DNA from 4 places in the Pantoea phytostimulans genome. Region 3 is predicted to be linked to each of the others. Evidence: predicted binding sites of a transcription regulator. Region 3 holds the regulator's gene; each other region holds the start of a gene.

Region 1 (5,929 bases), 1.5 Mb from region 3:
CTTCGTCAGCCTAAAGTGTTTAACGAAAAGGTGCTGTACCGCAAATTTATCTACGGCGATTACCAAAATTATGGTCGCTTGTCAGATAAGTTTAGCGTGCGCGAATTCATTGCCGAGAAGATTGGCAACGAATACCTGATCCCGTTGGTACACGAAACCACCGATCCGACCACGCTGAATAGTTTGCCTTGTTGGAAAGGAACGGTGATTAAACCGAACCACGCGTCTAACATGGTAGAAATTCTGTTGGAAGAACCGGACGCGTTGCGTAAGCAGCAAATCATCCATGATTGCTATCGCTGGCTGAAAACGGATTTTGCTAATGAAGCGCGTGAAATCCATTATCGCTACATCAAGCCCCGTATTTTGGTGGAGCAATACATCGGTGATGGAAAAAGTGCGCCGATTGATTACAAGTTTCATATGTTCAACAAGCGTGATGGCAAGTTTGAATATGTGCTGCAAGTCATCTACAACCGTTGTCAGCCGCTGTTATCCATGAATTTCTATGTGAATAACCTTAATGAGGCGTTTCACAAGATCCGTGATACCGGGCTGGATGTCACTAACATCATGCCGTCACTGCAACATGCGCTCGATATGAGCAAAAAGCTGGCCAGTGATTTCGACTATGTGCGTGTTGACTGGTATATCCATGAAGAGCGTATTTATTTTGGTGAATTGACGTTTACACCAGGCGCAGGTTTGGTGACAGGGTTAGATCGTGGACTCAATCAAATGATGGGAGACATGTGGATTCAAGATCGTCGCGGAACGCAGAGACCGGGCGTCACAGTGCAGGATGTTAATATCCCTGCCATGTTGAAGAAAATTTAAGAATACACAGCAATATAAAAAACCCCGCTTAGCGGGGTTTTTTATTGGAAAATTTTAAGGCATTGGCCATTCAGCAGGCGCTTGGCTCATCACCTGGATAAACACATCCTTAGAGATGGACATGAAATTGTGCACACTCTCCATAGTGAGTGTAATGCCCATTAAACCGGTGACAAACCAGCAGGTCATGCCCAAACCGATGCCGCCACACATGAATGCCATAACGTGATGGCTATCCTGACGAAGTTTGGTTTTCAAGGTGCTGGCAAAAAACATCATAACGGCGCTAAGTAATTCCCAACGCATAACGATAAGACTGGTGGTTAACGTAGCCATCGGCTCAACCTCAATAGATCAGTGATTATTCCTGACAATCTGCGGACATCACCGGCGGCGAAAAAGCGTGTCAGGTCGTGCTTTTCCGTCGTCAACCCAAGGTCATAATGTGACTTGGCTCACATTATATCACTCGATTTTATATTTTGAACAAAATTTGCAACTGGTATGGTACAAAAAATTTGATTGAAGTTTGAGCAGAAAGTGGCGGGGAAGAAAAGGTGAGGAAAAACAATTAAGAAGGCGCGCCCGCTTGGGGCGCACTGAAGGCGAAATCAAATTTAGCTAACGGGACAGCATTCGCCCGTGGTTCGTTGGGTAAAGCTGGCCATGCTTTCGCTGCAATCAAAGCTCAGCAGGCGAGGGCGCTGAATGGCCTGACGACGCATGGTGTGGCGATAAGCGGTTGGCGTTTGTGAAAACTGACGACGGAATACGCGTGAAAAAGTTTGCTGTGAGTCGTAGCCATATTGCATCGCGATATCAAATACGGGACGTTGCGTCAGGCTCAACGCTTCAGCCGCTAAGGTCAGGCGACGTTCACGAATATATCCACCCAGCGTTTGTTTCGTCACGGTACGGAACATACGCTGCAGATGCCATTTCGAATAACCTGATTTTGCTGCGACTTCATCAATAGACAAACTCTTGTCCAGATTTTGGTCAATCCAGTGTGTCAGGGAGTGAATGATCTCTTCTTGCATCATAGCCTCATCCTTCTGGTGATAATTCAATGCGGTATAGGAATTCGTTGTTCTGATGGGAAGCGAGTATAATTCCTCAAGTTAACTTGAGGTAAAGGTCCAAATGAAAAAAGATCGCAACTACCCAAAACCGGTTTTGACGCCGGGCGAAGTCGCACGACGCAGCGGCGTTGCTGTTTCTGCGCTGCATTTTTATGAAAACAAAGGGCTTATCTTCAGCACACGCAACGGCGGCAACCAGCGCCGTTATAGCCGAGACGTGCTGCGACGTGTGGCGATAATCAAGATTGCCCAGCGCATTGGTATTCCTCTGGCGACGGTGAGCGACAGTCTCGAACATATCCCTGCTAATAAACGTATGTCGACCCACGAATGGGATGCACTGACGCAACACTGGCGTGAGGAACTGGATAAACGTATCGAAACATTGACCCGCTTACGCAACGATCTGGATGGTTGCATCGGCTGCGGTTGTCTTTCGATGCGTGACTGCCCACTACGCAATCCAGGCGATCGGTTGGGAGAGCAAGGTTCGGGGGCGGTACTGCTTGATCCCGAGCAGGATGACAAACTGTCAGGGCGGGAGTGATGTCTATACTTGGCTGATAATCACCTAACAGGGAATCACGATGATCACCGTTCACCATCTTGAGCATTCGCGCTCGCATCGCGTGTTATGGCTGCTCGAAGAGCTGGAAATGCCTTATCAGATCAAACGCTATCAGCGCGAATCCACCATGCTTGCGCCTGAGGCGCTGAAAAAAATTCACCCTTTGGGTAAATCGCCAATCATTACTGACGAAAATCGCGTGGTTGCCGAATCGGGTGCCATCCTCGAATATCTCGAAAATAAATATGATGCCGAATATCGACTGAAACTCACTGATGAGGAAGAGGCGCTGCAATCTCGTTACTGGCTGCACTATGCCGAAGGTTCATTGATGCCATTGCTGGTAATGAAATTGATTTTTGCTCGACTCGGGCAAGCGCCGGTGCCTTGGCTATTGCGGCCGATTGGCGGCATGTTTGGTAAAGGCGTACAAAAAGCCTTTCTTGATAAACAGCTGAAGCCGCACATGCAAATGATTGAAAACCATCTCGTCGCGCATCCGTGGTTTGCAGGCAAGCGTTTCAGCATCGCGGATATTCAAATGAGTTTCCCGCTTTTGGCACTGAATCAGCGTGCCGGTTTGCAGCAGATGCCCGCGACGCAAAAGTGGCTGGAAACGGTGAAACAGCGCGCCGCCTGGCAACGCGCCATTCAGCAGGGCGGCGACATTAACCTGCAAGGCTGAATCCTTTTTTTGTTGCGTAATGCTTGCCGTTGCGCAACCTCTTATCCTCTTCATAAAATCCTGCAACTTCAAAGCGAAACGCGTGTTACGCAACAGAGCAAGTCTACGTCATACGCGATCCAGTGAAATCTTTATCCTGATTAATGACCATCAAGCAGTTGAAAATGTGCCAGCAAACGCCGGATAATCGTTTGCCTTTTTATTTGCCCATCTTTGAAGGGTCACTTATCTGCGGCAAGGTAAACGTTTGCCTTCTGTTTGACGCTGTTTGGCGCAAACAACTTACCCAGGGATTTCAGGGCGGCGGTCGCAGAGCGATCTACACAACAAAAACTCTTTGAGGCTCAATTATGTCAAACGAATCACGACCGGCCAGTGGAAAACTGGACGCCTGGTTCTCAATTTCTGTTCGTGGCAGCAGCGTTCGCCAGGAAATTCTGGCGGGGCTAACCACGTTTTTAGCCATGGTTTATTCGGTGATTGTCGTGCCAGGTATGCTGGGCAAAGCGGGCTTCTCGCCAACCGCTGTGTTCGTCGCGACCTGTCTGGTTGCCAGCTTTGGCTCCATCATTATGGGCTTGTGGGCTAACCTGCCGATGGCGATTGGCTGCGCCATTTCGTTAACCGCCTTTACCGCCTTTAGTCTGGTGCTGGGGCAGCAAATCAGCGTGCCGGTCGCGCTCGGTGCGGTATTCCTGATGGGCGTATTGTTTACGCTGATTTCCGTGACCGGTATCCGTTCATGGATTTTGCGCAATCTCCCGATGGGCGTTGCGCACGGTACCGGCGTCGGCATCGGGCTGTTTTTGCTGCTGATCGCGGCGGATGGCGTAGGTTTAGTGGTAAAAAACCCGGCTCCGGGTTTGCCGGTAGCGCTGGGTCATTTCAACTCTTTCCCGGTCATGATGTCACTGTTGGGATTGGGTGCGATTATTGGTCTTGAAAAGCGTAAGGTGCCGGGCGGCATTTTGCTGACCATTATTGCCATTTCGGTATTAGGGCTCATTTTCGATCCCGCGGTAAGTTATCAAGGTTTGTTTGCGCTGCCGAGCCTGGCTGATGCCAACGGTCAATCGCTGGTGTTTAGCCTCGATATCATGGGCGCCTTGCAGCCAGTCGTGTTACCTAGCGTGTTAGCGTTGGTGATGACAGCGGTATTTGATGCCACCGGCACCATCCGCGCAGTGGCTGGCCAGGCGAATCTGCTCGATAAAGACGGGCAGATCATCAACGGCGGTCGCGCTTTAACCACCGACTCGGTCAGCAGTCTGTTTGCTGGCTTAGTCGGCGCATCGCCAGCGGCGGTTTATATTGAGTCTGCGGCGGGCACGGCTGCAGGCGGTAAAACCGGTCTGACGGCAATTGTGGTAGGTTTGCTGTTCATGGTGATTCTGTTTATGTCGCCGCTGGCATACTTAGTCCCGGCGTATGCCACAGCGCCTGCGCTGATGTACGTTGGCCTGCTGATGCTGAGTAACGTCGCCAAAATCGACTTTACTGATTTTGTCGATGCGATGTCTGGCCTGCTGACGGCAGTCATTATTGTGCTGACCTGCAACATCGTCACCGGCATCATGCTCGGTTTTGCTGCGCTGGTAGTCGGACGCATTTTTGCTGGCGAATGGCGTAAATTGAATACAGGAACCGTGGTGATTGCGGTAGCCTTGGTGGCTTTTTACGCTGGTGGCTGGGCGATCTGACTGTAGAAGTGGGCGCGCAGGGGCGCGTCCGAGATTATTCTCTTTTTTTACCCCTTGTCGCACGTGTAGTAATCCCAGCAACCTTGGGTTTGTTTTACACTTTAGCGCTTACGACATTGCTTGAGAGACTTTAAGGCGCTTAAGGAAAGCATGGAAATCTTTTTTACTATTCTCATTATGACGCTGGTGGTCTCGCTTTCTGGCGTTGCTGCTCGCATTCTCCCTTTTCAAATACCGCTGCCATTAGTGCAGATCGCGGCCGGTGCGCTGCTTGCCTGGCCAACGTTTGGCCTGCATGTTGACTTCGATCCAGAACTGTTTTTAGTGCTGTTCATTCCGCCGCTGCTGTTTGCTGATGGATGGAAAACACCGATTAGCGAGTTCCTGCATCACGGTCGAGAAATTATTGGATTAGCGTTGGTGCTGGTTCTGATTACCGTGGTGGGAATTGGCTACCTGATTTACTGGCTGGTTCCCGGCATTCCACTGATTCCCGCCTTCGCGTTGGCGGCGGTGCTGTCACCAACCGATGCCGTTGCACTTTCAGGTATTGTCGGTGAAGGGCGTATCCCGAAAAAAATCATGTCGATTGTGCAGGGCGAAGCGTTGATGAACGACGCATCCGGTCTGGTGTCGCTCAAATTTGCTGTTGCCGTCGCCATGGGCACAATGGTCTTTACCTGGGGCGGTGCCAGCGTTGAGTTCCTCAAGGTTGCGGTAGGCGGTTTGGTTGCCGGTGTTGCAATCTGCTGGCTCTACGGAAAATCGCTGCGCCTGCTGAGCCGCTGGAGTGGTGATGATCCGGCTACACAAACGGTTCTGCTGCTGCTGCTGCCGTTCGCCTCTTACCTGATTGCTGAACATTTAGGTGTGTCTGGCATCCTGGCTGCGGTTGCTGCGGGTATGACCATTACGCGCTCTGGCATCATCCGTCAGGCTCCTTTGGCGATGCGCTTACGTGCTAACAGCGTCTGGCAGATGCTGGAATTCGTCTTTAACGGCATGGTATTCCTGATGCTTGGCCTGCAGTTGCCCGACATTCTGCAAACCTCCATCG
Region 2 (5,929 bases), 1.5 Mb from region 3:
GGTGCCGTGCGTATGTGGCGCAAGAATAGCGACCATCAGGCAACGCATTTACGTACGATCTTTACTCCTTTTAATGGCGATGCGGTTGAAACCACGGATTATATCTGGCTTGAAGATTCGCTCATTAGCGTGCAGCGAAAAATCAACGGCGATACGCCAGATGATGTCACGCTGCGTTTTGACCAGGAAGGCAGCCTCAACTTTATGCAGCGGCAGCTTGCCGGACGACGTGAAGCTGTTAGCTCAGATTCAGTCGAACTCTATAAGTTTGACGCTCAGCGCATGCATAAAGTGAGTGATGCACTGTTAAGTGGCCGCGTGTTTCTCAAGCAAGGCCATTGGCAAGGCGGCAACGTCATTCAAACTTGTGAAGGGCAGCGTGTGACGCCTTCATTTGATGCACTGGCGTTACAGACTTTAGCGCAGCAGCAGCGTAGCGCGCATGCGCCGTTGATGGTTTCATGGCTGGAAGCACCGGAAGGTGTTCAGTTGTTGCGAGTCAGTTCGCAGGATGATTGCGCAGAGCAACCTAAAGAAGCGGATTTTTGAAGAGGTGAAAAGGGGCACTGCGTGCCCCTTTTGCTTACTTGCGGTTAATGGCGCGATAACCAATATCGTGACGACAGAAGCTGCCTTGCCATGAAATAGGCTTGGTTAGCTCATACGCACGCTTCTGTGCAGCAGCTACATCATCGCCTAACGCCGTAACACACAGCACGCGGCCACCATTAGTCAGTACCAAATCGTCTTCAAGACGTGTGCCAGCATGGAAGACTTTGCCGTCAGCAACTTCTTCAAGCGGCAGACCATGAATCTGATCGCCATTGTTGTAGTTACCCGGATAGCCACCCGCTGCCAAAACCACGCCCAATGAAGGACGCGGATCCCACTTCGAATCTTTTTGATCCAGTTTGCCTTCACAGGCTGCCAGGCAAAGATCAACCAGATCCGATTGCAGACGCAGCATGATCGGTTGAGTTTCTGGATCGCCAAAGCGGCAGTTAAATTCGATCACTTTCGGCTGACCTGATTGATCGATCATTAAGCCTGCGTACAGAAAGCCGGTATAAACGTTGCCTTCTGAAGCCATGCCGCGCACGGTAGGCCAAATGACTTGATCCATCACACGCTGGTGGATTTCATCAGTGACGACAGGAGCAGGTGAATATGCGCCCATGCCGCCAGTGTTCGGTCCGGTATCGCCATCACCGACACGTTTGTGATCCTGGCTGGTGGCCATAGGCAACACGTTCTCGCCATCGACCATCACGATAAAGCTGGCTTCTTCACCCTCAAGAAACTCTTCAATAACGATGCGGTGTCCAGCATCGCCAAATGCATTACCTCCCAGCATATCGTTAACGGCGTCTTCAGCTTCTTGCTGCGTCATCGCAACAATAACGCCTTTTCCCGCAGCAAGGCCGTCCGCTTTAATTACGATCGGTGCGCCTTTCTCGCGCAAATAGGCCAGCGCAGGTTCGACTTCCGTAAAGTTCTGGTATTCCGCTGAAGGAATTTTATGGCGTGCCAAGAAGTCTTTCGTGAAGGCTTTTGAACCTTCCAGTTGGGCTGCGGCTTGCGTTGGGCCAAAAATTTTCAGGCCTGCGGCGCGAAAAGCATCAACGACGCCAATCACCAACGGAGCTTCTGGACCGACAATCGTCAGGTCAATCTTTTCGCGTTGAGCGAATTCCAGCAAAGCAGCGATATCCGTTGGATTGATGGCGATGTTTTGCAGCGCAGGTTCTAATGCAGTGCCCGCATTGCCTGGGGCAACGAAAACGGTTTCAGCCAATGGCGATTGAGCTGCTTTCCATGCCAGCGCATGTTCACGTCCGCCATTTCCGATGACTAAAATTTTCATTTCTAACTCTCCAAACGATTAGTGACGGAAGTGACGCATTTCAGTGAAGATCATGGCGATACCGTGTTCATCGGCAGCAGCAATCACTTCATCATCACGAATGGAACCGCCTGGCTGAATCACACAGCTAATGCCAACTGCGGCAGCAGCATCAATACCGTCACGGAAGGGGAAGAAAGCATCCGATGCCATTGCAGACCCTTTAACGTCCAATCCTTCATCGCTCGCTTTGATACCTGCAATCTTGGCGGAGTAAACGCGGCTCATTTGACCGGCACCAATACCGATGGTCATATTGTCGCGTGCATAGACAATCGCATTCGATTTAACAAATTTCGCCACTTTCCAGCAGAACAGTGCATCACGCAATTCTTGCTCAGTTGGCTGGCGTTTGCTGACTACGCGAAGCTGACTGGCTTCGACCATACCTAAATCGCGGTCCTGCACCAACAAACCGCCATTGACACGTTTGAAATCCAAGCCTTTTGTCCGTTCTTGCCACTGTCCGCAAACTAAAACACGCACGTTTTGCTTGCTGGCCGTTATCTTCAATGCGGCTTCGCTTGCGGAAGGAGCAATGATCACTTCAACGAACTGGCGACTGATGATTGCCTGGGCGGTGGCTTCATCTAACTCACGGTTAAAGGCAATGATGCCGCCGAAAGCAGAAGTAGGATCGGTTTTGTAGGCGCGCTCATAAGCAGCGAGAATGGATTCGCCGACGGCCACACCGCAAGGGTTTGCATGCTTGACGATAACGCAGGCAGGTTCGCTGAATTCTTTGACGCACTCTAACGCAGCATCAGTATCAGCAATGTTGTTGTAAGAAAGTGCTTTGCCCTGAACCTGCTGCGCAGTGGCGACAGAAGCTTCCTGCACATTCTCCTCTATATAGAAGGCAGCGTCCTGATGGCTGTTTTCGCCATAACGCATATCCTGCTTCTTGATAAAGTTAAGATTCAAAGTACGTGGGAAGCGTCCCGCAGGCTCATTGCTTCCGCCATGATAAGCAGGAACCAGGCTACCGAAGTAGTTGGCAATCATGCTGTCGTAGGCAGCGGTATGCTCGAAAGCTTTGATCGCAAGATCAAAGCGGGTTTCTAGCTTCAGAGAGTTTTCGTTGGCATCCAGCTCGGCAATGATCGCCTCGTAGTCACTGCTCTTCACTACAATCGCCACATCTTTATGGTTTTTAGCCGCAGAGCGCACCATTGTCGGGCCGCCGATATCAATGTTTTCTACGGCGTCTTCAAGAGAGCAACCTTCACGCGCGACAGTTTGAGCGAAGGGATAGAGGTTAACGACCACCATGTCGATTGGGCTGATAGCGTGCTGCGCCATGATGTCATCGTCCTGACCGCGACGACCCAAAATACCGCCATGTACTTTCGGGTGCAGCGTTTTGACGCGTCCATCCATCATTTCCGGGAAACCGGTGTAGTCAGACACTTCTGTGACAGATAGCCCCGCGTCAGCGAGTAGGCGAGCTGTGCCACCTGTAGAAAGCAGTTCAACACCGCGTTGAGAGAGTGCCTGAGCAAATTCGAGGATACCGGCTTTATCAGAAACACTGAGAAGAGCGCGGCGTACAGGACGACGTTGTTGCATGGTGGTTTTATCCCTTGGCTTTGTTTCGCGTAAATAAGAGCGTTACATCAAGCTTAGCGTGCTCTTCTCTCTATATATAAAGAAAAGAAAGCACGAAAACTTCAGGTAACGCCCCGAAAAGGGGCGTCCGTTACGTCGGCGGCATTGTAGCGAAAACGTTTGCGTGATGCTCGCCTAAATTTATCACGCCGAATAATGTGGATAACTTTGTGTGTAACTGCGTATAAGGCGGGGTTTTGCTGTGGAATGCAGCGAACGGTTGTTTTTGTTGAATTTAACGGTTGCGGATGCCGAACAACTCCCTATAATGCGCATCCATCAACACGGCACACCGGCAACGGGCTGACGGGTTGAGAGATTCAGGAGACTGAGTCGACGGAGAAAAGCTTCTGAAAAAGAGGTTGACTCTGAGGAGGGAAAGCGTATTATACGCCCCTCGCGACAGACCGGCTAAGCCGCTGTTCGCACTGCTCTTTAACAATTTATCAGACAATCTGTGTGGGCACTCGCAGGATGGATATCAGCGTCTCCGGACGTAAAAAATATCAAGCCTCACGAGTGAACACATAATGAAATTCATTATGACGTTTTACAGATGAGCACCGCTTAACTTGTTTAAGCAAATCAAACTTAAATTGAAGAGTTTGATCATGGCTCAGATTGAACGCTGGCGGCAGGCCTAACACATGCAAGTCGGACGGTAGCACAGGAGAGCTTGCTCTCTGGGTGACGAGTGGCGGACGGGTGAGTAATGTCTGGGAAACTGCCCGATGGAGGGGGATAACTACTGGAAACGGTAGCTAATACCGCATAACGTCGCAAGACCAAAGTGGGGGACCTTCGGGCCTCACACCATCGGATGTGCCCAGATGGGATTAGCTAGTAGGCGGGGTAATGGCCCACCTAGGCGACGATCCCTAGCTGGTCTGAGAGGATGACCAGCCACACTGGAACTGAGACACGGTCCAGACTCCTACGGGAGGCAGCAGTGGGGAATATTGCACAATGGGCGCAAGCCTGATGCAGCCATGCCGCGTGTATGAAGAAGGCCTTCGGGTTGTAAAGTACTTTCAGCGGGGAGGAAGGCGATGCGGTTAATAACCGCGTCGATTGACGTTACCCGCAGAAGAAGCACCGGCTAACTCCGTGCCAGCAGCCGCGGTAATACGGAGGGTGCAAGCGTTAATCGGAATTACTGGGCGTAAAGCGCACGCAGGCGGTCTGTTAAGTCAGATGTGAAATCCCCGGGCTCAACCCGGGAACTGCATTTGAAACTGGCAGGCTTGAGTCTCGTAGAGGGGGGTAGAATTCCAGGTGTAGCGGTGAAATGCGTAGAGATCTGGAGGAATACCGGTGGCGAAGGCGGCCCCCTGGACGAAGACTGACGCTCAGGTGCGAAAGCGTGGGGAGCAAACAGGATTAGATACCCTGGTAGTCCACGCCGTAAACGATGTCGACTTGGAGGTTGTGCCCTTGAGGCGTGGCTTCCGGAGCTAACGCGTTAAGTCGACCGCCTGGGGAGTACGGCCGCAAGGTTAAAACTCAAATGAATTGACGGGGGCCCGCACAAGCGGTGGAGCATGTGGTTTAATTCGATGCAACGCGAAGAACCTTACCTACTCTTGACATCCAGAGAACTTAGCAGAGATGCTTTGGTGCCTTCGGGAACTCTGAGACAGGTGCTGCATGGCTGTCGTCAGCTCGTGTTGTGAAATGTTGGGTTAAGTCCCGCAACGAGCGCAACCCTTATCCTTTGTTGCCAGCGATTCGGTCGGGAACTCAAAGGAGACTGCCGGTGATAAACCGGAGGAAGGTGGGGATGACGTCAAGTCATCATGGCCCTTACGAGTAGGGCTACACACGTGCTACAATGGCGCATACAAAGAGAAGCGACCTCGCGAGAGCAAGCGGACCTCACAAAGTGCGTCGTAGTCCGGATCGGAGTCTGCAACTCGACTCCGTGAAGTCGGAATCGCTAGTAATCGTGGATCAGAATGCCACGGTGAATACGTTCCCGGGCCTTGTACACACCGCCCGTCACACCATGGGAGTGGGTTGCAAAAGAAGTAGGTAGCTTAACCTTCGGGAGGGCGCTTACCACTTTGTGATTCATGACTGGGGTGAAGTCGTAACAAGGTAACCGTAGGGGAACCTGCGGTTGGATCACCTCCTTACCTGAAGATACCTCCCGCGAAGTGCTCACACAGATTGTCTGATAGAAAAGTAAAGAAGCAGTAAAACCCCGGCAGGCTTGTAGCTCAGGTGGTTAGAGCGCACCCCTGATAAGGGTGAGGTCGGTGGTTCAAGTCCACTCAGGCCTACCAAATCCTGTTCGTCAGGATCACTGGTCGACGGGTTTTACCAGACTTTTGGGGCTATAGCTCAGCTGGGAGAGCGCCTGCCTTGCACGCAGGAGGTCAGCGGTTCGATCCCGCTTAGCTCCACCATCAACTCCCC
Region 3 (5,929 bases):
TGGCAGTTTCGGCGAGCCTTTCATGAACAGCAGGATCGGGTTTTCTGCGATCTGGCGCTGAATTTTTTCTACAGTACTCATAATTGCCTTCCTTAATTCGTCACTTCGTGTTTGTTTATTGTAGCGACTTCGCCCTCGGACTGAAAATGAGAATTTACTTTCGGAAGGTCAAACCGCCATGTTTGTTAAGTCGCTGTATAAGAAATAACACTCTCATATCATTAATGCGCATTAATGTATTAATAATTAGCAATAATTTCGCTGATATAAGGTGCTGAAATTGCTCATTTTCGCTCCAATTTCAATCAGCTAACAGATTAATAGAAAAAGGACTTACTTTTTTAAAAACATCTGGACTAGAATGGCCTCGGCACTGATCCTGGATCAGATTTTTCCAACCCTGTTATGGCCGTTTTTAACCTGACAGCTCAACTGTAACCGGACTATGCGTCTAATCATTACGCTTTTCATACTGGCTTTTGCCCAGCTGTTCTTTAACGTCGCATCTGCTTCACCGCATGCGCCGGTTAAGGCCAGCCAGCATAAAGTAGAGAAAAAAAGTGCACGCGAAGATGAGCGGCGTAAACGACGCCCGGTAAAAACCGCAGTTAAGAAATCCCGTCTGACTTCCGTTCAAAAACTTAAACTCAAAAAACAGAAGAAAGTCGAGTTAGTTGCACATAATACCTCCGCTAAAAAAATTACGCTTAAATCCTCAAGTAAACATTACGGTCGCCAGCGTTCATCAAAAGTTATCGCAGCCGAAACCAATGAGCTCGGTACGATTAAGATGAGTAAGGCCCATCGTCAGCGCTATCAAAAAGCGCGCGAGACAGCGATGGCAAAACTCATGGGCCAGTTGGGCAAACCTTATCAGTGGGGCGGTACTTCTCCACATACCGGGTTCGATTGCAGCGGTCTTGTATGGTATGCCTACAAAGATTTGTTGAAGTTTAAAATCCCCCGTACCGCCAATGAGATGTATCACCTGCGTGATGCTGCGCCGATCAAGCGAGAATTGCTTGAGAAAGGTGATTTAGTATTCTTTCGCATCAATGGACGCGGCACCGCCGATCACGTCGGCGTTTATTTAGGCGATGGGAAGTTTATTCAATCGCCGCGCACCGGCAAAGATATTCAGATCAGCGCATTAGGCGAAGATTACTGGCAGCGTCATTATATTGGTGCCCGACGAATGATGACGCCGAAAACCATACGATAGAATCATTAAGCATAAAAAAAGCCGGTTAAACCGGCTTTTTTTATTAATGCAAAATAGCGGTAAAGCTAAAAGCGACGATCATCAATAATGCCCCGCCAGTGGTCATCAATGCCAGTTTCATCTCGGTACTCATCATCTCTCCTTGGCCTCACAGTTTGTGTGGGTAAAGCATTTTCCCATAAGGCCCAGTAAAAATCTCGTTTTATCCGTTCAGCCTTGTTAGAATCCCGCCTTTGTTGCGCAACGCGCGCAACGTCGGTTCCGTTCGCTGTCTTCCTTTGGCTTTTTTTTCCGCACAGACGCCATATTACCGGCAAAAAAGCAGTATATTTGCGGGCAAAACCCTACGTTGACGCAAACGTTTAACATCATGCTTATCAACTAGTTAAGATAAGCTCGGGAGTCTCTTTTTCATGGCAACAATCAAAGATGTGGCGAAACGCGCGGGAGTTTCTACAACGACCGTCTCTCACGTCATTAATAAAACGCGTTTCGTGGCAGAGGAAACGCGTAATGCGGTCTGGCAAGCCATTCAGGAGCTGCATTATTCGCCGAGCGCAGTGGCGCGAAGCCTGAAGGTAAATCACACCAAAACGCTGGGATTGCTCGCCACCTCCAGCGAAGCGCCCTACTTTGCTGAAATCATTGAGGCTGTGGAAAATCACTGTTTTGACAAAGGCTACACCCTGATTTTAGGTAATGCGCATAACGATTTGCAAAAACAGCGCGCTTACCTGTCCATGATGGCGCAGAAACGCGTTGATGGCTTATTGGTGATGTGCTCCGAATATCCAGACGATCTGCTGAAGATGCTGGAAGAAAATCGCAATATTCCCATGGTGGTCATGGATTGGGGTGAATCGCGTGGCGATTTTACCGACACCGTGCTCGATAACGCCTTCCACGGCGGTTATCTTGCCGGGCGCTATTTAATCGAACGTGGACACCGCGACATTGGCGCAATTCCGGGCCAAATGGAACGCAACACGGGTGGCGGACGTCACGCAGGTTTCCTGAAGGCCATGGAAGAAGCCAATATCCAGCCTCGCGCAGAGTGGATCGTACAAGGTGACTTCGAGCCTGAGTCAGGTTATCAGGCGATGCAGCAAATCCTCTCGCAGAAACAAAGACCGACTGCCGTTTTTTGTGGTGGTGACATCATGGCGATGGGTGCCATTTGTGCCGCAGATGAAATGGGATTACGCGTCCCACAAGATATTTCCGTGATCGGTTATGACAACGTGCGCAACGCACGCTATTTCGCACCCGCATTAACTACCGTGCATCAGCCAAAAGCGGAGTTGGGGGAAAAAGCGTTGGATATGTTGTTGGATCGTATTACCAGTAAACGCGAAGAGTCTCAGACCATTGAGGTTCATCCCACACTGATTGAGCGTCGCTCAGTCGGTTATGGCCCTTTCCGCGATTACCGCCGTTAATCCTCACTTAACCATTCCTGATTAAGTGTTTGCGCATCACCTAGATAGCTGAGCAACCAACCCAGCGCCGGTGATGCGCGATCTTCCGCCCAGCTTACGCAGCAAGGACTTTCTGGAAAACTTTCCGGTAACGTGAGCTCAACCAGTTCACCTGAATCGAGTAACGGGCGAGCCAGATGCCCCGGCACCATGGCAACGCATAACCCCGCCAAAACACAATCCAACCCTGTTTGCCATTCCGGCACGACCAAACGTCGCTGATTGTCCAGCGTCCAGGTCATACGACGCGGCAGCGCCCGTGATGTATCTTCTAATACCAACGACGGCCAACTGCGCAAAGTGTCATCATCTAATGCCTCTGCCTGTGTTAAAGGATGCTCACGCATCACTACGCAGCGCCAGTTGAGCGCGCCCATATCTTTAAAGGCGAAGCGTCCGCCCACAGGAATAGCCTGGGTTGCCCCAATCGCGACGTCAACTCGCCCGTCTGCTAAGGCATCCCACACACCATTAAACACTTCGTAACTGATGATTAATTCCATGTCGGGAAAATGACGATAAAAGTCTTTCACTAACTGCCGCGTTCGTTCTGGTTTAACAATGCAGTCTACCGCGATGCTTAACTGCCCGCGCCAGCCATTTGCCAGTTGTTGACATTGACGTCGGGTTGCCAGCATTTTTTTGATAACAGTGCGTCCTTCGCGGACAAAATGTTCGCCTGCGGGGGTTAAAACCACTTCGCGATGATGACGTTCAAATAGCGGAACCGCCAACCAGGTTTCAAGCTGCCGTACCGTATAGCTGATGGCAGAAGGAACGCGGTGTAGTTCCTGTGCGGCTGCGCTAAAACTTCCACCGCGCGCTACCGCATCCACAACTTCTAATGCATATTCTGACCACATAATCTGCCTTCAAAATTTTTAACAGCCAATGGCAAATATTAACGTTTCACAGGTTTAAACGCACCTTTTACACTCTGCCGCGTTCATTCTGCAAAAATGAGAAAAAGATGTTATCGAATAAGAGCTTTATCCCTTACCTTGCGCTGCTCAGTATGCTGGGCTTTTTAGCAACAGACATGTATCTCCCCGCGTTCGGCGCCATGCAACAAACGTTTAATACGTCACCGGGTATCATCAGTGCCAGCATGAGCTTGTTCCTTGCGGGATTCGCCTGCGCGCAGCTTTTCTGGGGACCGCTGTCTGATCGCATTGGGCGCAAGCCCGTTTTACTCGCAGGCCTGACGCTGTTTGCCTTGGGCTGTGCAGGCATGTTGTGGGTGACTGACACTATTTTGATGCTGGTGCTGCGCTTTATTCAGGCGGTAGGTGTTTGTGCCGCAGCGGTGAGTTGGCAGGCTTTAGTGGTTGATCGCTATCCGCAGGCGCGCGCGAATAAGGTATTCGCGACGATTATGCCTTTGGTGGCACTTTCACCTGCGCTTGCGCCGCTGCTGGGCGCATGGCTTATCGGTCATTTTCATTGGCGTTCAATTTTTTTGGTTTTGACACTCACAGCAGTTGCATTGATTGCCGTGACGTTGCGTTTACCCTCCACACGTAAAGTCTCCAATAACGATCTGCAAAAGCCCGGTTTTATCACCCTGCTTCGCTCTTCGGTTTATCGCGGAAACGTCATAATTTACGCTGCCTGCTCGGCCAGCTTTTTTGCCTGGTTAACCGGCTCGCCCTTTATTTTGGCAGACATCGGATTAACGCCTGCCGATATTGGCTTGAGCTATGTGCCGCAAACCATCGCCTTTTTGATCGGTGGCTTTGGTTGTCGCGCCCTGCTCAATCGCTTTAACGGTGCGCAGCTATTGCCGTGGATGTTAGTCATTTACAGCGTGAGCATTCTGGTGCTGTTTGCTGTTGCACTGGCAGGTGTCAATAACCTGACGGCGCTGCTACTGCCGTTCTGCGGCATGGCGTTAGCTAACGGTGCAATTTATCCCATTGTCGTTTCCAGCGCCCTACAACCTTTTCCTCATGCAACGGGCAAAGCGGCAGCGCTGCAAAACTGTTTGCAATTAGGATTATGTTTCGCCGCCAGCCTTGCCGTTTCTGCGGGTTTGCAACATGCCTTACATACCACCACAATGATTATGGCACTGACGATCTTGCTTGCCCTGCTGGGATACCGTATCCAACGCCAGGTGAGCGCACAAACTGATGTTGCCTCGTCAAAATCCGTTTGCCAGGATAATCACTAAGGCGAAAGATTTTAATTAGCAACCTAACAATAAGTCATTGAATACTGACCCGAGTGATAATATACTCATTCGGGTCAATAAATCTGCTACAAATCAACAACATAATTAGAGTGTTTTTAGCGACTTTGTCGCTGGGATGGCGTCTGCACAATATCTCTGTTTTCTATTGTGAGAGACCAACATTGTTCCTTTTCAATCCTCTGTAATACGTCGGATATCAGGCGCACGGGCCATTCCGTGACTTTTCTCAAAACCCCTGAGAAATTGGCTATTCTTTTTCTCAGGTTCAGGTTGGACAGGTGATGGAGAAGCTATGAGTTCATCGTTTATAGAAGAAGTGAGCCTTGAAGAAAACCATTGGTATCGCATCGTTCATGAAATGCTGGAACAAGCAGATATCGAAATCAATGGTACTCGCCCCTGGGATATTCAGGTTATTAATCCTGATTTTTTCAAACGTGTCTTGCAGGAAGGTTCGCTCGGTTTAGGCGAAAGTTATATGGACGGCTGGTGGGAGTGTGAACAGCTGGATATATTTTTTCACCGCGTGCTTAAGCACAAACTGGACCAGAAATTACCGCACCATTTCAAAGATACTTTGCGCATTGCTGCCGCGCGATTAACGAATCTACAATCGAAAAAGCGCGCATGGATGGTAGGTAAAGAGCATTACGACTTAGGCAATGATTTATTTACGCTGATGCTCGATCCCTATATGCAATATTCCTGTGCTTACTGGAAAGACGCAACAACCTTAGAGGCGGCTCAGGAAGCCAAACTAGATATGATCTGCCGCAAGCTGCAGCTTGAGCCGGGTATGTCATTGTTAGATATTGGTTGCGGATGGGGCGGACTGGCCGCTTATGCGGCGCGCCATTATGGCGTTAAGGTATATGGCGTCACGATTTCAGCTGAACAGCAAAAACTGGCCCAGCAGCGCTGTGAAGGCTTGGATGTCACTATTCTGCTTCAGGATTATCGCGATCTTGATCGGCAATTTGATCGCATCGTTTCAGTGGGTATGTTTGAACACGTCGGCCCCAAAAATTACGCGAC
Region 4 (5,929 bases), 1.1 Mb from region 3:
TCCTAACCAGGATCTTTCTGCCTTACGTCGGCGGGTCGGCATGGTGTTTCAGCGGCCTAATCCTTTCCCTAAATCGATCTATGAAAACGTGGTGTATGGCTTGCGCTTGCAGGGCGTGCGCGATAAGCGCGTGTTGAATGAAGCCTGCGAACGCGCGCTGCGAGCGGCGGCACTGTGGAGTGAAGTGAAAGATCAGCTGGGCCAAAATGCGCTAAAGCTTTCTACCGGTCAGCAGCAGCGATTGGTGATTGCCCGGGCGATTGCTATCGAGCCAGAAGTGTTGTTGCTGGATGAACCGACTTCCGCGCTGGACCCGATCTCCACGTTGGTGATTGAAGAGCTGATGACCACGCTAAAGCAGCACTTCACGCTGGTGTTGGTAACACACAACATGCAGCAGGCTTCGCGCGTATCTGATTACACAGCCTTTATGCACAACGGCGCATTAGTAGAGTTTGATGAAACCGATCGGATTTTCACTACGCCGAAAGAGCGTCGCACGGAAGATTACATTACCGGGCGCTACGGTTGAGGAAACCAAAAGGAGAAGCCTGGGCTTCTCCTTGGAAAATCATTCGTGGGCGTGCCCTTGTGGCGGAAGCTGTTCGCCATCCAGCCAGGCTTTTCCGTCGCGCATCGTCAATCGTCCTTCGATAAACCAGTTAATCACCAGCGGATAAATGGCGTGTTCCTGATGCTGAACGCGTTGCGTAATCTCTTGCTCACTGTCTTCAGCAAACACCGGCACTTTGGCTTGCAAAATAACCGGGCCGCCATCCAGTTCATCAGTAACGAAATGCACTGACGTACCGTGCTCGGCATCACCATTTTCCAGCGCCTGACGATGCGTATGCAGGCCGGGATATTTCGGCAGAAGGGAAGGGTGAATGTTCAGCAGGCGATCGTGATAACGCGCCACAAAAGCGCTGCTTAAAATACGCATGTAGCCGGCTAACACCACCAGATCGGGTGCGTAAGCATCGATCTCTGTCATCAGCTGGCGATCAAAAGCTTCACGATCGGCGAAGTCGCTGGCGGCTAACGCATGTGTCGGCACGCCGGCTTCTTTAGCCCGTACTAAACCAAAGGCAGAGGCTTTGTTGCTGAACACGGCAGCGACACTGCCGTGAACACGCCCGCTTGCGCAGGCGTCAAGGAGGGACTGAAGATTACTTCCGTTACCGGAAATCAGCACAACCAGTTTTTTCATCCGTTAATAACCACACGCTCTTCAGAGTCAGAGGCGTTAATCACACCGATTTTCCACGCTTTCTCACCGGCTGCGCTCATCAGTTCAACCGCTTTGTCAGCATCAGCTGGGCTCAGCGCAATCAGCATGCCCACACCGCAGTTAAAGGTGCGGTACATTTCGTGACGGCTAACGTTACCCGCCTGCTGCATCCAGGTGAACACAGAAGGCCACTGCCAGCTCTTCTCGTCAATCACCGCTTGCGTATTGTCAGGCAACACGCGAGGAATGTTTTCCCAGAAGCCGCCACCGGTCAGGTGACAGATAGCATGCACGTCAATCTGCTCGATCAGGCTGAGGATATTTTTCACGTAGATGCGGGTCGGTTCGAGCAGGTGGTCAGCCAGCGGTTTGCCATCCAGCTGTTCAACCAGCGGATCGGTGTTGCTGACTTCAAGAATCTTGCGCACCAGCGAGTAACCATTGGAGTGCGGACCGCTAGAGCCCAGCGCAACCAGCACATCGCCATCTTGCACTTTGCTGCCGTCAATTATTTCGGACTTCTCAACCACGCCGACGCAGAAACCCGCAACGTCGTAGTCTTCTCCGTGATACATGCCTGGCATTTCAGCGGTTTCACCGCCAACCAGCGCACAACCCGATTGCAGACAGCCTTCGGCGATACCGGTGATCACGGCAGATGCGGTTTCCACATCCAGCTTGCCGGTCGCGTAGTAATCCAGGAAGAACAGCGGCTCAGCGCCTTGCACAATCAGATCATTAACGCACATTGCAACCAGATCAATGCCGATAGCATCGTGGCGCTTGAGATCCATCGCCAGACGCAGCTTGGTACCTACGCCATCGGTGCCGGAGACCAGCACGGGTTCACGGTATTTTTGCGGCAGCGCACAAAGCGCACCGAAACCGCCCAATCCACCCATTACTTCCGGGCGACGAGTCTTTTTCACTACGCCTTTAATACGGTCAACCAGAGCGTTACCAGCATCAATATCAACACCGGCGTCTTTATAGCTGAGAGAGGTCTTGTCGGTCACTGCGAGGTCCCCACGCGAGTTGCGGTTGGTGGTTAAAATAAAGCGCGGCAATTCTAACAGCGCAGGCAAACGTTTGCGAGTCTCAGATTGCGCGCCATGCGATTTTAATCAATCCTTATTTTATTGCGGTAAAACTTTCCTCTTTGCGCAAGGGCATATGGCGCAAACAAGAAAAGGCGGTATAATCCCGCGATTTTTTTTTAGCTCAACTCATTCCGGGAGAACACCAATGAAGATCGTGGAAGTCAAACACCCGCTGGTCAAACATAAACTGGGCTTGATGCGTGAGCACGATATCAGCACGAAGCGTTTCCGCGAGTTGGCCTCGGAAGTAGGCAGCTTGCTGACCTACGAAGCCACCGCAGATTTGGAAACCGAAAGCGTGACCATTGAGGGCTGGAATGGCCCGGTGCAAGTCGATCAAATCAAAGGTAAAAAAATTACCGTAGTGCCAATTCTGCGTGCCGGCCTCGGTATGATGGAAGGCGTGCTAGAGCATGTTCCGAGCGCGCGTATCAGCGTAGTGGGTGTCTACCGTGATGAAGAGACGCTGGAGCCAGTGCCGTATTTCCAGAAGCTGGTTTCTAATATTGAAGAGCGTCTGGCACTGGTGGTTGATCCCATGCTCGCCACCGGCGGTTCGATGATTGCCACCATCGACCTGTTAAAGAAAGCGGGCTGTAGCAGCATCAAGGTGTTGGTCTTGGTCGCCGCACCAGAAGGGATTGCCGCACTGGAAAAAGCGCATCCTGATGTTGAGCTGTACACCGCGTCTATCGATCAGGGATTAAACGAAAAGGGATATATCATTCCTGGACTCGGCGATGCCGGAGACAAGATTTTCGGAACCAAATAAAGAAAGCAGCCGGCGAGAGAGTCGGCTTTTTTTTGGCAAAAATAAAACAACATCATCTCCAAATATCTCGCGCTGCAGCAAGGCGGCAAACGATCTCAAACCGTTGAGCTTACTTAAGTAAGTGGGTCGGGTGAGCGAGAGCAGCCATCGCAACGGCAATGCGCGGTATACAGGAGACAGGGGATTACTGATGACACGTCGCGCCATTGGCGTTAGCGAACGACCGCCGCTACTGCAAACTATTCCACTCAGCCTGCAACATCTGTTCGCCATGTTTGGCGCAACGGTTTTGGTGCCTATTTTGTTTCACATCAACCCGGCTACGGTGTTGCTGTTCAATGGTATTGGCACGCTGATTTATCTGTTCATCTGTAAAGGTAAAATCCCCGCCTATTTAGGATCGAGCTTTGCTTTTATTTCACCGGTGCTGCTGCTGTTACCGTTGGGTTATGAAGTGGCGCTTGGCGGTTTTATTCTGTGTGGCCTGTTATTCTGCCTGGTGGCGTTGATCGTCAAAAAAGCAGGAACCGGCTGGCTCGATGTGATGTTTCCGCCCGCAGCCATGGGCGCTATTGTTGCGGTCATCGGCCTTGAGCTGGCGGGCGTAGCGGCGAATATGGCGGGATTGTTACCTGCTGAAGGCAGTTCGCCAGACAGCAAGACGGTAATCATCTCCTTGGTTACGCTGGCCGTCACGGTTTTTGGTTCGGTGCTGTTTCGCGGTTTTCTCGCCATTATCCCGATTCTGGTGGGTGTGCTGGTGGGCTACGCGCTCTCCTTTTTTATGGGCATTGTCGACTGGACCAGCGTTTACAACGCGCCATGGTTTGCGTTGCCGACCTTTTATACCCCACGATTCGAATGGGTGGCGATGCTGACAATTCTACCGGCTGCGCTGGTGGTCATTGCTGAGCACGTTGGGCATCTGGTGGTGACAGCGAATATCGTGAAAAAGGATTTGATCCGCGATCCCGGTTTACACCGTTCAATGTTCGCCAACGGTTTATCGACCATGATTTCCGGCTTCTTTGGTTCTACGCCTAACACTACTTATGGCGAAAACATCGGCGTGATGGCGATTACGCGTGTTTACAGCACATGGGTCATTGGCGGCGCAGCTATCTTTGCCATCTTGCTCTCATGCGTTGGCAAACTTGCGGCAGCGATTCAGGCAGTGCCAGTACCGGTAATGGGCGGCGTATCGTTACTGCTTTATGGTGTTATCGGTGCTTCAGGTATCCGCGTGTTGATCGAATCCAAAGTGGATTACAACAAAGCGCAAAACTTGATCCTCACCTCGGTGATTCTGATCATTGGCGTGAGCGGCGCGAAAGTGCACATCGGCGCGGCTGAGTTGAAAGGCATGGCATTAGCGACGCTGGTTGGTGTTGGGCTGGCGTTGATTTTCCGCGTCATCTCACTACTGCGACCGGAAGAAGTGGTGCTGGACGCCGAAGAAAAAAGCGGCCATTAAGACCAAAGCGGGGCAGGGAAGCCTCATTCATCTCTTTTTAAAAACTGTGGTAGACTTCCCCGGTTTTTAGCTTGTTCGCTTGCTGAGGTGCTTCTGAACACGCCGGCACAATTATCATTGCCACTTTATTTACCTGACGACGAAACCTTTGCCAGCTTCTGGCCAGGGGAAAACCCGTCGCTGATTGCTGCGTTAAAGGGTGCTCTCACTCAACATCATGGCAGCTATCTCTATTTCTGGTCACGCGAAGGCGGAGGACGCAGTCATTTGCTGCACGCCGCGTGCGCTGAAATGTCTGCGCGTGGTGAAGCGGTTGGCTACGTTCCGCTGGATAAACGCACCTGGTTTGTACCGGAAGTCTTAGACGGCATGGAACAGTTGGCGCTGGTCTGTATCGATAATATTGAATGCATTGCAGGTGAAGCTGAATGGGAAATGGCGATCTTTGATCTCTATAACCGCATTCTGGAAACCGGTAATACGCGTTTATTGATCACCGGCGATCGCCCACCGCGACAACTCAATCTACATTTACCCGATCTGGCTTCGCGCCTCGATTGGGGACAAATCTACCGTTTACAGCCGCTTTCTGATGAAGACAAGCTGCAAGCGCTGCAATTGCGCGCCGGTTTGCGTGGATTCGAACTGCCGGAAGATGTGGGACGCTTCCTGCTCAAGCGTCTCGATCGTGAAATGCGAACGCTGTTTGAAACGCTGGATCGGCTTGATCGCGCCTCCATCAGTGCACAGCGCAAGCTGACCATTCCTTTCGTTAAAGAGACGCTCGGCCTTTAACACTCCGTTTTTAAAGAATGTCGAGCACCGCTTCCGGTGGTCGACCCAGCCGCGCCTGCTCGCCGTTGATCACAATTGGCCGCTCAAGAAGCCTGGGATTCGCCACCAGCGCGTTAATTAACTCACTTTCACTTTTGTCAGCCTCACCGAGCGCCAGCGCTTTATAGAGATCTTCTTTATTGCGCATGAGCTGCCGTGCGCTGTTCATACCGAGCTTTTTCAACAAAATTTGCAGTATTTCACGATCCGGTGGGGTCTCCAGATAAAGCACCACTTCCGGTTCAATGCCGCGTGCTGTGAGCAGTGCCAGCGTTTCGCGGCTCTTGCTGCAGCGCGGGTTGTGATAAATGGTCACCATTATCGTTATCCTTTTTGATACTGCTTAAAGCGTTGTTGCAGCTGACGTAACTGGTCAATGCGCGCATCATAACGCGCTTGCTGCAGACTACCGAGTGGAACCTGGGTGCTGGCACGGCTCAACGCAGAAATGGCTTGATCGAGCTGGCCGTTAAGCGCCAGACTTTCCGCTCGCGCCGAAAGTTCTTCATCATTCAAAC

What was found. The regulator PurR, encoded in region 3, represses purine synthesis genes. The targets are predictions, from matches to a motif close to CANGCAAACGTTTGCNTG.
Region 1: ACF2G4_RS16005 (NCS2 family permease) is a predicted target of PurR. The motif match lies at 3,409-3,426, and genes of this name have one in related genera.
Region 2: purH (bifunctional phosphoribosylaminoimidazolecarboxamide formyltransferase/IMP cyclohydrolase) is a predicted target of PurR. The motif match lies at 3,621-3,638, and genes of this name have one in related genera.
Region 4: purM (phosphoribosylformylglycinamidine cyclo-ligase) is a predicted target of PurR. The motif match lies at 2,310-2,327, and genes of this name have one in related genera.

The regions. Positions count from the first base shown of each region.
Region 1 is NZ_CP173698.1:3,418,825-3,424,753, forward strand. It holds gene ACF2G4_RS15980 (ATP-grasp fold amidoligase family protein) at 1-837, shown strand, start outside; gene ACF2G4_RS15985 (YjcB family protein) at 892-1,173, opposite strand; gene soxS (superoxide response transcriptional regulator SoxS) at 1,455-1,880, opposite strand; gene soxR (redox-sensitive transcriptional activator SoxR) at 1,981-2,466, shown strand; gene ACF2G4_RS16000 (glutathione S-transferase) at 2,507-3,172, shown strand; gene ACF2G4_RS16005 (NCS2 family permease) at 3,523-4,872, shown strand; gene ACF2G4_RS16010 (Na+/H+ antiporter) at 5,023-5,929, shown strand, end outside.
Region 2 is NZ_CP173698.1:3,347,737-3,353,665, forward strand. It holds gene ACF2G4_RS15675 (DUF1481 domain-containing protein) at 1-549, shown strand, start outside; gene purD (phosphoribosylamine--glycine ligase) at 584-1,864, opposite strand; gene purH (bifunctional phosphoribosylaminoimidazolecarboxamide formyltransferase/IMP cyclohydrolase) at 1,883-3,472, opposite strand; rRNA gene ACF2G4_RS15690 (16S ribosomal RNA) at 4,105-5,646, shown strand; tRNA gene ACF2G4_RS15695 (tRNA-Ile) at 5,720-5,796, shown strand; tRNA gene ACF2G4_RS15700 (tRNA-Ala) at 5,844-5,919, shown strand.
Region 3 is NZ_CP173698.1:899,942-905,870, reverse strand. It holds gene ACF2G4_RS04350 (Grx4 family monothiol glutaredoxin) at 1-84, opposite strand, end outside; gene ACF2G4_RS04345 (C40 family peptidase) at 446-1,222, shown strand; gene ACF2G4_RS04340 (YnhF family membrane protein) at 1,266-1,358, opposite strand; gene purR (HTH-type transcriptional repressor PurR) at 1,636-2,661, shown strand; gene punR (DNA-binding transcriptional activator PunR) at 2,658-3,563, opposite strand; gene punC (purine nucleoside transporter PunC) at 3,671-4,873, shown strand; gene cfa (cyclopropane fatty acyl phospholipid synthase) at 5,187-5,929, shown strand, end outside.
Region 4 is NZ_CP173698.1:2,046,809-2,052,737, reverse strand. It holds gene pstB (phosphate ABC transporter ATP-binding protein PstB) at 1-532, shown strand, start outside; gene purN (phosphoribosylglycinamide formyltransferase) at 572-1,210, opposite strand; gene purM (phosphoribosylformylglycinamidine cyclo-ligase) at 1,207-2,247, opposite strand; gene upp (uracil phosphoribosyltransferase) at 2,477-3,103, shown strand; gene uraA (uracil permease) at 3,294-4,577, shown strand; gene hda (DnaA inactivator Hda) at 4,671-5,372, shown strand; gene arsC (arsenate reductase (glutaredoxin)) at 5,383-5,730, opposite strand; gene ACF2G4_RS09495 (M48 family metallopeptidase) at 5,736-5,929, opposite strand, start outside.